DNA from 4 places in the uncultured Merdimonas sp. genome. Region 4 is predicted to be linked to each of the others. Evidence: a T-box and tRNA genes for the amino acid it is inferred to sense, from the RefSeq annotation. Region 4 holds a T-box; the other regions hold tRNA genes.

Region 1 (3,128 bases), on a different contig from region 4:
CCGCCGTTATATTTCAGTGCTTTAATCGTAGCCACGATAATCACAGCGGACGGACAGATACCGGACATTCTGCACTTGATGTCCAGGAACTTCTCTGCGCCAAGATCCGCGCCGAAACCTGCCTCTGTGATCATATAGTCCGCCAGCTTCATTCCCATCTTTGTAGCGATCACACTGTTGCATCCGTGGGCAATGTTGGCAAATGGACCGCCATGCACAAAGGCAGGCGTTCCTTCCAGTGTCTGGACCAGGTTGGGCTTTAACGCGTCTTTTAAGAGCGCGGCGACCGCGCCCTGTGCATGGATGTCGCCTGCCGTAACCGGACGGCCGTCTCTGGAATAAGCAACAATGATGCGCGCTACGCGGTTCTTCAGGTCGATCACATCGCTGGCCAGACAGAAAACAGCCATAATCTCCGATGCCACCGTGATATCAAATCCGTCCTGTCTGGTCACACCGTCTGCTTTTGGTCCCAGGCCATCTACAATGTTGCGGAGCTGTCTGTCATTCATATCCACACACCGGCGCCAGGTTACTCTATTTGTATCAATATCCAGGGCATTCCCCTGATGGATGTGGTTGTCCAGCATGGCGGCGATCAGATTATTAGCTGCGCTGATGGCATGAATGTCGCCGGTAAAATGAAGATTGATATCCTCCATGGGAACTACCTGGGCATAGCCGCCTCCTGCCGCTCCGCCTTTTACTCCAAATACAGGTCCAAGGGACGGCTCGCGCAGTGCCACCATTGTCTTTTTCCCGATTTTGTTCAGGGCATCGGCCACGCCGATGGTAGTGGTAGTCTTTCCCTCTCCTGCCGGCGTCGGATTGATGGCCGTCACCAGGACTACTTTTGCGTCCGGACGGTCTTTCAAAGAATCGTTGTAAAAACGGTAGTCGATTTTCGCCTTATACTTCCCGTAATTCTCCACATATTCATCCGGAATTCCCAGCGTATCAGCGATGTCGTTGACCACCTTCATCTTTGCTTCCTGTGCGATTTCGATATCTGTTTTAAAACCCATGTCCTCCACATCCTTTCTGAAAGTTTTCATTTTCTACCTAAGTATACTCTATTTTTGCCTGAAATTAAATATATATTTTGCTGTTGACACGAAAGTTAATTCCCATTATAATTAATTTTGCTGTAAACGCTATGCGGATGTGGCGGAATGGCAGACGCACAAGACTCAAAATCTTGCGGGAGCAATCTCGTGTGGGTTCAAGTCCCACCATCCGCATTTTTTGAAAAGCCCTCGAAAACTCAATGTTTTTCGGGGGCTTTTTCTTCTCAGTCTTTCACATTTTTGCCGATCAGGGTCTTTCCGATCTCAAAACAGTCAAAAGTGGCAAAATAATCTGCCGGAGTCTCTGCTCTTCGGATCATCTGTACACTTCCGTCTTCTTTCAGAAGAAGCTCTGCTGATTTTAACTTTCCATTATAATTATATCCCATGGAAAATCCGTGAGCGCCGGTATCATGGATGATCAGAAGATCACCGGTCTGAATCTCCGGCAGCATCCGGTCAATGGCAAATTTGTCATTATTTTCACAGAGTGAACCTACAATGTCATATTTATGGTCACAGAGACAGTCTTCTTTCCCTGCCACTGTAATGTGATGGTACGCGCCATACATCGCGGGACGCATCAGATGAACCGCGCAGGCATCCACGCCAATATATTCCTTATAAGTGTGCTTCTGATGGATTGCTTTTGTCACCAGACATCCGTAGGGCCCCATCATAAACCGTCCGAGTTCTGTATAGATCGATACGTCTCCCATACCAGCCGGCGTCAGTACTTCTTCATAGACTCTGCGGACGCCGTCTCCGATAGCCCGGATATCATTTGGCTCCTGATCCGGGGTATAAGGGATTCCGATCCCTCCGGACAGGTTGATAAACCGGATGTGGGCGCCGGTCTCTTTCTGGAGTTTTACCGCCACTTCAAAGAGGATCTTTGCCAGCATGGGATAATAATCATTTGTCACTGTGTTGCTGGCCAGAAATGCGTGGATCCCAAACTCCTCCGCCCCTTTACTCTTAAGTATACGGAATGCTTCAAACAGCTGTTCCGTAGTCATGCCGTATTTTGCGTCGCCGGGGTTATCCATAATATCATTGCTGATTTTAAACAATCCTCCCGGATTATAGCGACAGCTGATTGTTTTGGGAATGTGTCCGATGGCTTTTTCCAGATAGTCAATGTGCGTAAAATCATCCAGATTAATGATCGCCCCCATCTGATCTGCATAGACAAATTCCTCTGCCGGCGTATCGTTAGAAGAAAACATAATATCTTCTCCTTTTGCCCCGATCGCATCAGAGAGCATCAGTTCTGTCATGGAAGAACAGTCACACCCACATCCATACTCTCTTAAGATACGGATAAGAAAAGGATTCGGGGTCGCCTTTACCGCAAAATACTCCCGGAATCCAGGATTCCAGGAAAATGCGTCGTTCAGTGCTTTCATATTTTTACGGATCCCTCTTTCATCATAAAGATGAAAAGGGGTCGGATAGGTCTGGATGATACGATCCAGCTGCTGTTTTGTCACAAATGTTTCTTTTTTCATTCCTGATTTCGCTCCTCTTGTATCGATAATAATCGGATTTCATTTGCAAGCGCTGTCTTATACAGTTCCACAAAATTTTTTTGTCCGGAATACAGACAGGTGTTCATGCTTCCCTCCCCGTACTCGCCGGTCAGAACATATCTGGAATCTGCGATCACGCCGATCTGCATACCACGGCTTTTTCCCACATAAGTTCTGGCTCCTGCAAATGTGACAGGCTGGTCGGTGATGATTACCACCTTTTTCTTGGATTTTCTTAACTCTTCCAGCTCCCGCACCAGCAAAAGCAGATAATTCCTGGTACAGCTGATGTAGACTCTCTGATCTACTTTCCCGAGGATGTTGCGGATCTTATCCAGAATATTCTGTGCGCCTTCAATGGTAATATACCCTTCCACATGCGGTTTTTCAACCGGCCCGTGGCTTTCCAGCCACCGCTTTGCCTCCTCCATCCGGCGGATCCTGTTTTTACAGAATTCTTCCAGTGAAACCGGCACATATTTTCTGGTGTTTCCTTCTTCCACCAGGCACGCAGCGCCTTTTTCCGTCA
Region 2 (3,128 bases), on a different contig from region 4:
GCACGATCAGCGTGTTGCTCTCGCCACTGAAATTCACATCGATCCCGTCCAGGCTGCTGACGCGGATCCGTCCGCCGCCAATGGAATAAGCCTGGATCGTCATCGTCTTTTTCCCTTCCGCATCCATAACGATCCGTGCGGTATTGGGGTGCGCTCCTTTCAGATCCTTATTCTCAATCACAAAGTCCATCCCCTGTTCCTTCGCGATCTCAAAGCTGTGCGGGATCCGCATATCGTCCGGCTTCATCCCCAGAAGTCCTGCGACCAGCGCTTTGTCTGTACCATGCCCTTTGCCTGTCGCCGCAAAGGAACCGTGAAGATATACGGTGGCTTTTTGCGGCTGCACACCAAACAGCTGTCTGGCAATCTGGCCGATACGTACTGCTCCTGCCGTGTGGGAGCTGGAAGGTCCTACCATGACCGGTCCTAAAATGTCAAATATACTTCCCATCTGTTTTTCCTCTCTTTTCTTTATTTTGACATGTATCTACTCTCTATTATAATAGAATGACAATTCGTTTACAATGTATAATTATTGTGGTATTCTATTTTCACGTCCGCAAACTGCGGAACAGTTTCACAGACAAGGAAGTGCATGTTATGAACAAAAAAGAGATTCTCGAGATCCGCCGGCAGTTTACTCCGGAAAACTGCGCCATCACCCGGATCTGCGGCTGTTATGTGGATCACGAAAAAGAGAAAAAATCCGAATTAAAAAAAGCCTTTCTTTCCCTTCCGGAAGAAGAAGCTTTCAAATATTTTGACATCTTCCGCCATACCCTTTCCGGCACCCTGGGGAAAAATATGATCAACATGGAGTTTCCTCTGGAACAGGAACTCTCCGGCGGCACCCAGGAATTTCTCCTGAAGCTGCGGGAAAGCAGACTGGAAGACGATCTGCTGGTGGAAGAATTTTATGATAAGGTCATCGAATCCTACGATTACCCGGAAAATTATTACATTATCCTGATCCACGCGGTCTACGATGTGCCCGGAAAAGCTTCCGACGGCGAGGAAATGTTCGACGCTTCGGATACGGTCTATGAACATCTGATGTGCAGCATCTGCCCGGTGAACTTAAGCAAAGCCGGCCTAAGCTACAACGCCCACACCAACAATATCGAGGACCGGATCCGTGACTGGGTGGTGGATATGCCCGTGAAGGGATTCCTCTTCCCGGCCTTTACTGACCGGGCGTCCAACGTCCACCAGGTTCTCTACTACAGCAAAAAGCCCGAAGAGTTAAGCCCGGACTTTATCAGTAATGTTCTGGGAAGCGAGATCCCACTAAGTGCAGGCGACCAGAAAACCTCCTTCCAGGCCATTGTCAGCGATACTCTGGGAACTTCCTGCGATTATGAAACCATCCGTAATATCCACGACAATCTGAATGAAATGCTGGAGGAAGCCAAAGAGGCGCCGGAGCCGCTGGAATTATCCCGTCCCGACATCAAACGGCTGCTGGAAAGAAGCGGCGCGTCCGAGGAGCAGATGTCGGCCTTTGACCGGGAATTTGAGGATGTCATGGGAGAACAGAAAACCGTGCTTGCCTCCAACATCGCCAGCACCCGCACCTTCCAGATTGAAACGCCTGACGTGATCGTCAAGGTCAATCCGGAGCGTTCCGACCTGGTGGAAACCCGGGAGATCGACGGCCGGCGCTGTCTGGTGATCGCCATTGACGACCACCTGGAAGTCAACGGAATCGAAATCCATCCATAAGCCGGCAAAAAATTTTTCAAAAAAAATGCAAAAAGTATTTGCCAAACAGATTATTTTATGGTATGATACTTTTTGTCGAGCGGAGATGGCGGAATGGCAGACGCGCTAGATTCAGGTTCTAGTGGGAGCAATCCTGTGAGGGTTCAAGTCCCTTTCTCCGCATTTTCTATTTTTTATAACCCCTTGAAAACACAGCGTTTTCAAGGGGTTTTTGATTCTCAAATTACAATATGGAGCAAACATGGAGCAAACTGTTTTTTTACAAAAGATGGTACAATATTCCAAATATCCCCGGAGCTTTTGGCGGCCCCGGGAATCTCATTATACGCCGACCGCTTTGTAGTCAAGCAGAGTGCCGTCCTGGGCATAGGCCTCGAACTGGATGATGTAGTTCGTCCCCGGATCCGGGACAAAGCTCGCCCACTGGCCATCGAACTGCGTGAACCATTTCTGGATCGTGCAGTTGTAGACCTTCATCTTCAGCGACGCATCCGCATTATTAGATGAGCAGCCGATCAGGATGCTGCCGTCACTCCGGTAGGCAGCATATGTGCCATTGATCACAGTACCGGTACCGGCATCCGTGCCGATGGTCTTGGTGTCGATCAAATGTGCATTTTTCTGATCAAGATCATAAAGCTGGCACTGCACCAGGTAGCCGGATCCACTCTTGTTTTTTTTTAGGCAGATCCAGTTGCTGGCTGTCCAGTCCACCAGCGTCTCCCAGGTACCCTTTGCCACGTCGTACAGCAGCCACTTAAACCGTCCCAGGTTCCCTGGCATCGAGAAGTTAAAGCCGATGTCCAGTGTCTCCTTCTTTTTGATGAACACCGGGGCTCCAAGCCCCTGCCCCTGATATCTGAGCACACAGTCCCAAGGATAGTTATAATACGCCCGGATGTTCGTTTCGTTCCCCGTCTGATCGCCCGGGGTCCCTCCAGTGGCCGTTCCTTTTTCATTGATGCTGGCCTGAACTAACTGGCCGTTCCCAAGATGAACCGCCACGTGATAAGTGTGGTTTAACAAGATGTCGCCTTTTTTCATTCCGCTTCCTGTGGCACGGTTCACACTTCCAGACACATCGACAAATCCAAGTTTTGTCAGCACAAAGTACATGTTACCCGTGTAGGTCGCCCCTTTACTCTTCGCCGGGATCCCGGCGTGTTCTAATGCACTGATGACCGCACTGGAGCAATCATAATCCCCTTTCTCGCCCCACCGATATTGCTGGTCATAACCGTGCAGCGGATTATTAGCCAGCTCAATCATCCAATTACAATACATGTCAATCTTACTCATTATATCTCCTTTCTGTTGCGGCGTCGCAACGCTATACAATCCTTATCCGCCAGTGCCCGGCGGTTCTGGTCCAGACATCAATCCAGTCACCGTCCCGGCGCACATGA
Region 3 (3,128 bases), on a different contig from region 4:
AACTTCAGCACGATCGCTCCTGCCTCTGCCAGATCCCGCTCCATATCGTTGATTTCTTTATAGGCTCTTTGCCATTCCGCCTTACTGCAGAATCCTTCGATCCGTTCCACCATCACTCTTCCATACCAGGTCCGGTCGAAAATGGTCACATGTCCTGCCTTTGGCATATCCGTCCAGAAGCGCCACAGATAATGGTGTGCCTTTTCGATATCATTCGGAGACGCGGTGGGATGGACCACATATCCTCTGGGATCCATTTTCTGTGTCAGCCTTTTTATGGCGCCTCCCTTCCCTCCGGCATCCCATCCTTCAAATCCAAGGACCACAGGGATCCTGCGCCGGTACAGCTCTCCATGAAGCTTTTTCAGCTTTTTCTGGAGCTTCGGAAGCTTTTCTTTATATTCTTCCTTTGTATATGACAAGGTCAGATCCGCTTTGGTCAGAACAGACTCTTTTAACGCCTGTTCTTCCACAGATACAGAAGGCACACGATCCTCCATTTCCTTAACTGTCAGTTGACAGGACTGCGCCCTTCTGATAGTTTCCTCTGCTTCCTTAATCTTACTTTCCAGTACCTGTGTTACGATACTGTATATTTTTACTGTAGCAAACTTACGGTCCGTCGCTTCCACAATGTGCCAGGGCGCATAAGCAGAGTCTGTGCGTAAAAGCATCTCCTCATTCATCTCCTGGTATGTTCGGAAATGCCGGTTTCTTTCCAGATCCCCCTTACTGACCCTCCAGGCCGTTTCCCTGGAATCCAGAAGCTTGTCCAGACGTTTCTTCTGTTCTTTTTTATCAATAGCAAGAAAAATCTTAATGATGATCATCCCATCTGCAGTCAGCTGTTCTTCAAAGGAACAGATCGACCGGTACGCGCGTTCCACTTCTTCTTCGGTTGTATTTCCGTCAAACCGGTCAACCAGTACTTTCCGGTACCAGCTGCTGTCATAGATGGCGATCCGGCCTTTTGCCGGCATCTTTGTCCAGAACCTCCACAGGAAGGGATGCATCTTTTCTTCTTCCGTCTCGTTTTTCACCGGATAGACCTGAAACCCTCTGGGATCCAGACCCTGGATCAGTTCTGCGATCTGCACGCCTTTCCCCGCCGCTCCATAGCCTTCAAAAGCAATCATAACCGGAATCTTTCTTTCCTGGCACTCTCTTTGCAGCCTCCCAAGCTTTGGAGTCAGAATATCCATATATTTCCGGTATTCTTCTTTTTCCATCTTTTTCTCCAAATCCACTTTCTCAAGCATACAATCCCTCCTCCTTATGTTTTTTTAAAAAAGTGTTGACTTTTATTTTCTGTTATAGTATTATACTTTTCGGACAGTTTTTAAGTCCGGTTCGCGGAAGTGTCGGAACTGGCAGACGAGCAAGACTAAGGATCTTGTGGCATTCGTGCCGTGTGGGTTCAAGTCCCATCTTCCGCATCTGATATTTTAATGAAACCCTTGAAAGCACAGCTTTTCAAGGGTTTTTTCTATGCTTTTTCAAAATATTCTGTTTTATGTATCGGAAAGTATTCTCCTCTCCCGTATCTGCCAGCATCTGCAACAGGAAACGAAGAAGCGCAGCCGTATCCGGATGGATCATCTTGCCAAGCCGCGCCGCGCCCTGCTCATAATAAATCAGAGGATCCTGGTCTTTATAAACTTCTCCTTTGTAAGTCTTAGAAGCAGCTACACGGTCTATAAACATTTCCACCACATATTTAACCGGCATCTTCTGCCCGACAATCCCCTCGCCCGGGTCAGCGCTGTAATCAATCCAGTATTCGTAATGATGCTTGTTCCTCCCCTTATGGTGGAGCCAGGCCCTGGAATATCCGGTGGCTTCCCGCTCTGCATTATTGGGGCTTCGATTCCCCTGATAATACCTACATCCCACCAGAAATTCTGACGGAGAATATTTAGACAGGTCATGAAGAAGTCCCTGTCTGTACAGACCGACCCGGAAACATCCCTTCATAACCAGCCACTTGTGATGATTGATGGTTCGCAGGTGTGAAATTGCCTTCATATCCATCCGTCCTTTCCTCACTGCCATGATCCGGCAACCACTCTGCTGATCCCATAAAGCAGCAAAAGATGAGCCGGATAAAAAATATAAAAGAAATATTTCATCCGTCTTCCCGGTTTCCCGTTATAAAGAAGGATCGGAATGACAGATATAACGCCGTATCTCTGAATGACGCCCTGGTACAGAAAGTTCCAGAGTCCGCCTGCCGCAGCGGCAAAAACTCTTTGTTCCCGAAATACATAAAACATAAAGATCAGAAGGATCCCCCGATAGTTATAATCACTTCTCACGATCACAGAGAGCCACATGGCAAAAAGGACGATAACCACCTTCTCCGGCCAAAGAGCTGTCATGGACAAGAGTTTCATCATGCCAATACCTATCAGCAGGGTAAAAAATACATTCTGGTAATCTCCTTCCAGAAAAATACCCCGAAAAGCCAGGTCGTATGGTATTTCCGACAAAAGCGCAAACACTGCGAGCCGCGTCATATATCTGTATACATCATGGGTATGCCGGAAGCCTTCTACGATCAAAAAACAAAAAACAGGAAATGCAAGACGCCCCACATAACGAAACCACAGTTCTCCGGGAAACAGAACCGCCCCTGTGTGATCCACCGCCATCGACAGGATGGCAATACATTTCAGATGAAATCCATTCAGACAGGCGATTTTTTCCATCTTTTTCATTTACTATTTACCTTCCTACAAAAACAGCAATGGTCCTTGCCTGGATCTCTGTGATCCTCTGGTCTTCGACCTCCAGAGGTGTTTCCAGCACACCCTCGCCGGAAGAGACCGCCCGATACCATTTTTTCCCTTTTGGAAGAGCCGGCAGCGCAAAGGCATGTTCCAGCCAGTGCATATTATAAGCGATAAACAGACTCTCTTCCTGATCGTTCCTGTCCTTCCCGTTATAGAACACGCCCAGCTGTCTGCTGGATATTTCAACCGGGACTTTCCAGGCATTCTCTCCGTGATAAGACACATCCGGGACGCCTTTATTCCCATAGCTCATCCCTGTCATCTCTTTCTCCGGACAAAGAACCGGATGCCTTTTCCGAAACGCAATCAGTTCTTTTACAAACGCAGGCAGTTCCG
Region 4 (3,128 bases):
GGACCCACTGCGTCAGCGTGCTGAAAGGAAAGCAGGAGACAGATATCAAAAGCATTCTTTTGAATCCGAATATGATCGCTCTGGCCATCGGCCTTCTGCTTTTTATCGGCGGGATCCGGCTGCCGCTGATCCTGGACACCTGTGTGGCCGGATTCAGTAACGTGGTGACGCCTACCAGTATGCTGGTGATCGGTATGGTGATCGGAGATGTAGATCTGAAATGGGTGTTCCGGCAGAAACGTCCCTATCTGATCTGCCTGATCCGTCTGGTGCTGATCCCTGTCATATTTGCCATAGGTCTGGGATTTGTCGGAAGGATGATCCCTCATGCGGACACTGAGTATATCCTGATGATCGTGCTGATCGCAGTGGCAGCTCCGGTGGCGGCCATGATCACTCAGCTGGCACAGGTTTACGACCAGGATGTGCGATATGCGAGTGTGATCAATGTGATGTCGGTGGTATTCTGTATTGTCACCATGCCGCTGACCGTATTGGTGTATGAGATGATTCTCTAAAACGAGCTGAAAAATTTGTTTACGGTGTATAAAAAACCGCCAGGCTTATCCGCCTGGCGGTTTCTGGTATTGGTGACAGGCCAAAGTCCGGACTTGCCGGAACCCTGGCGACCACTTGCAATCCCGGAAGGCGCGCTGTGACGCTTCCGGTGACTGGTCTCTTCCTGGTGTCAGAGAGTGTCTCCTAATTCAGATAGCAGCAACCTTCGCCGATCACGCCTTCTACTTCGGATTTTTCAGCGCTTACGCTTACATAGAAGTCGATGCCGCATTCTTTGGAAATGTCTTTCAGAGCAGCGATCACTGCGGGAAGATTCTGAATACTGATATTAGCGTGTTTCAGGATGCCATCGATAAATACACATTCGATATCGTGGTTGGAACTGTACATTCCATATAAAAAGCCAATGTAATTGTCCGTGTTCTTGATGGCCGGAAGGTCGTCCATGCAGATGGTGCGGATATTGAAGTCTACACTCGTGGTATCACGGTGAGTTTTTTTGATAAATACAACGTTTCCGTTGCACTTCTTTGCCGCTTCATTGGCCTTTTCAATCATGATCTGTGTTTTTCCTGTGCCTTTCGGGCCTGTTAATAAATTTACCATGGTAAACACTCTCCTTTATGTATCTTATTTACTGAAAACCTCAGTACGATTAACTTATATCCATTATACACGAAAGCGGGGTATGGAACAACCAGAAAATGTGTTTTCCATCAGATTACCCGGGTGAAAATATTGCTTGACTTATTTTAATGTTCTTCTTATAATAAGTAAGAAATCTTAAAAAGAAAAGACGAAGAAGAGGAATAGTAAGAGCCTGTCGTTTTCAGAGAGCTGCCGGGTGGTGCGAGGCAGTAAGCGTAATCTCCCAACTGGCCTCGGAGTTCTTCTGCTGAACCGTGCAGTAAGTAGGCAGAAGCGGGACTTCCCGTTACAGGAGGCAACGAGTGCATATGGGCGATCCGTCCATGTGAAAAAGAGTGGTACCACGGAAATTAAGCCTTTTCGTCTCTTCAGAGATGGAAAGGCTTTTCATATGTCATCAGAAAGTGAGGAGTGAAACAATGTCAAAAGTACCTTATAACCATAAGGCAATCGAGAAAAAATGGCATGACATCTGGGAAAAGAACCCGGTCAACACCAAAGTAGATGAAAATGGAAACAAAAAAGAGAAGTATTACTGTCTGGATATGTTCCCGTATCCTTCTGGCAACGGTCTTCATGTAGGACACTGGAGAGGTTATGTGATCTCCGATGTCTGGAGTCGTTATAAGCTGCAGCAGGGCTACTATCTGATCCACCCCATGGGATGGGATGCGTTCGGTCTTCCGGCAGAGAACTACGCCATCAAGATGGGCGTGCACCCGGCTGTTTCCACGGCTGAGAATATTAAGCACATCAAAGAGCAGATCAACCAGATCGCGGCTCTCTATGACTGGGACCGCGAGGTCAACACCACAGATCCGGACTATTATAAATGGACCCAGTGGATTTTTGTAAAAATGTTTAAGGAAGGCCTTGCCTATGAGAAGGAATTTCCGATCAACTGGTGCCCGTCCTGTAAGACCGGCCTTGCCAATGAAGAGGTTGTAAATGGAAAATGCGAACGCTGCGGCGCTGAGGTGACCAAGAAGAATCTGCGCCAGTGGATGCTGAAGATCACCGCATACGCAGAACGTCTCCTCCAGGATCTGGATAAGCTGGACTGGCCGGAGAAGGTAAAGAAGATGCAGACCGACTGGATCGGTAAATCTTACGGCGCCGAGGTGGATTTCCCCATCGAAGGAAGAGATGAGAAGATCACGGTCTACACCACCAGACCGGACACTCTTCACGGTGCTACCTTTATGGTGCTGGCGCCGGAGCATGAACTGGCAAAAGAGCTGGCTACAGATGAGACAAAAGAAGCGGTAGAAAAATACATTTATGAAGCATCCATGAAGTCTAACGTAGACCGGATGCAGGATAAGGAAAAGACCGGTGTGTTTACCGGAAGCTATGCCATCAATCCGATCAACGGCAAGAAGGTGCCGATCTGGCTGTCTGATTATGTACTGGCTGATTATGGTACCGGAGCCATCATGTGCGTGCCTGCCCATGACGACCGTGACTTTGAGTTTGCGACAAAGTTCGGCATTCCGATCGTTCAGGTCATCGCAAAGGACGGCAAAGAGATTGAAAATATGACCGAAGCTTACACCGAAGCGTCCGGGATCATGATTAATTCCGGTGAATGGAACGGAATGGAATCTTCTGTCTTGAAAAAAGAAGGCCCTCATATTATTGAGGAAAAAGGGATCGGACGTGCGACTGTCAACTACAAGCTGCGCGACTGGGTATTCTCCCGGCAGAGATACTGGGGAGAGCCAATCCCGATCATCCACTGTCCGCATTGCGGCAATGTGCCGGTGCCGGAAGAGGAACTGCCGCTTCGCCTGCCGGAGGTAGAGTCCTACGAGCCTACCGGAACCGGAGAATCTCCGCTGGCAGCCATCGACGACTGGGTAAACTGCAAATGTCCGGTCTGCGGGGCGGACGCCAAACGGGAGACCAACACCATGCCCCAGTGGGCAGGATCTTCCTGGTACTTCCTGCGTTATGTGGAC

What was found. A T-box is a leader RNA that pairs with one kind of tRNA and senses whether it is charged. The one in region 4 lies ahead of leuS (leucine--tRNA ligase), so its partner is inferred to be a tRNA-Leu.
Region 1: it encodes a tRNA-Leu, which carries the amino acid that the T-box ahead of leuS (leucine--tRNA ligase) is inferred to sense. The anticodon was not compared.
Region 2: it encodes a tRNA-Leu, which carries the amino acid that the T-box ahead of leuS (leucine--tRNA ligase) is inferred to sense. The anticodon was not compared.
Region 3: it encodes a tRNA-Leu, which carries the amino acid that the T-box ahead of leuS (leucine--tRNA ligase) is inferred to sense. The anticodon was not compared.

What each region holds. Positions count from the first base shown of each region.
Region 1 is NZ_CAWVHE010000013.1:19,029-22,156, reverse strand. Features, by position in the region: gene ABGT54_RS07125 (formate--tetrahydrofolate ligase) at 1-1,025, opposite strand, end outside; tRNA gene ABGT54_RS07120 (tRNA-Leu) at 1,159-1,241, shown strand; gene ABGT54_RS07115 (diaminopimelate decarboxylase) at 1,292-2,578, opposite strand; gene ABGT54_RS07110 (helix-turn-helix domain-containing protein) at 2,575-3,128, opposite strand, start outside.
Region 2 is NZ_CAWVHE010000011.1:148,547-151,674, reverse strand. Features, by position in the region: gene sdaAB (L-serine ammonia-lyase, iron-sulfur-dependent subunit beta) at 1-451, opposite strand, end outside; gene ABGT54_RS06035 (DUF4317 domain-containing protein) at 601-1,722, shown strand; tRNA gene ABGT54_RS06030 (tRNA-Leu) at 1,802-1,884, shown strand; gene ABGT54_RS06025 (NlpC/P60 family protein) at 2,044-3,021, opposite strand; gene ABGT54_RS06020 (hypothetical protein) at 3,053-3,128, opposite strand, start outside.
Region 3 is NZ_CAWVHE010000007.1:7,790-10,917, reverse strand. Features, by position in the region: gene ABGT54_RS04195 (phosphate--AMP phosphotransferase) at 1-1,259, opposite strand, end outside; tRNA gene ABGT54_RS04190 (tRNA-Leu) at 1,353-1,436, shown strand; gene ABGT54_RS04185 (DUF5662 family protein) at 1,474-2,025, opposite strand; gene ABGT54_RS04180 (TraX family protein) at 2,043-2,717, opposite strand; gene ABGT54_RS04175 (alpha-amylase family glycosyl hydrolase) at 2,725-3,128, opposite strand, start outside.
Region 4 is NZ_CAWVHE010000003.1:31,681-34,808, forward strand. Features, by position in the region: gene ABGT54_RS00875 (AEC family transporter) at 1-518, shown strand, start outside; gene ABGT54_RS00880 (hypothetical protein) at 703-1,125, opposite strand; T-box leader at 1,310-1,538, shown strand; gene leuS (leucine--tRNA ligase) at 1,587-3,128, shown strand, end outside.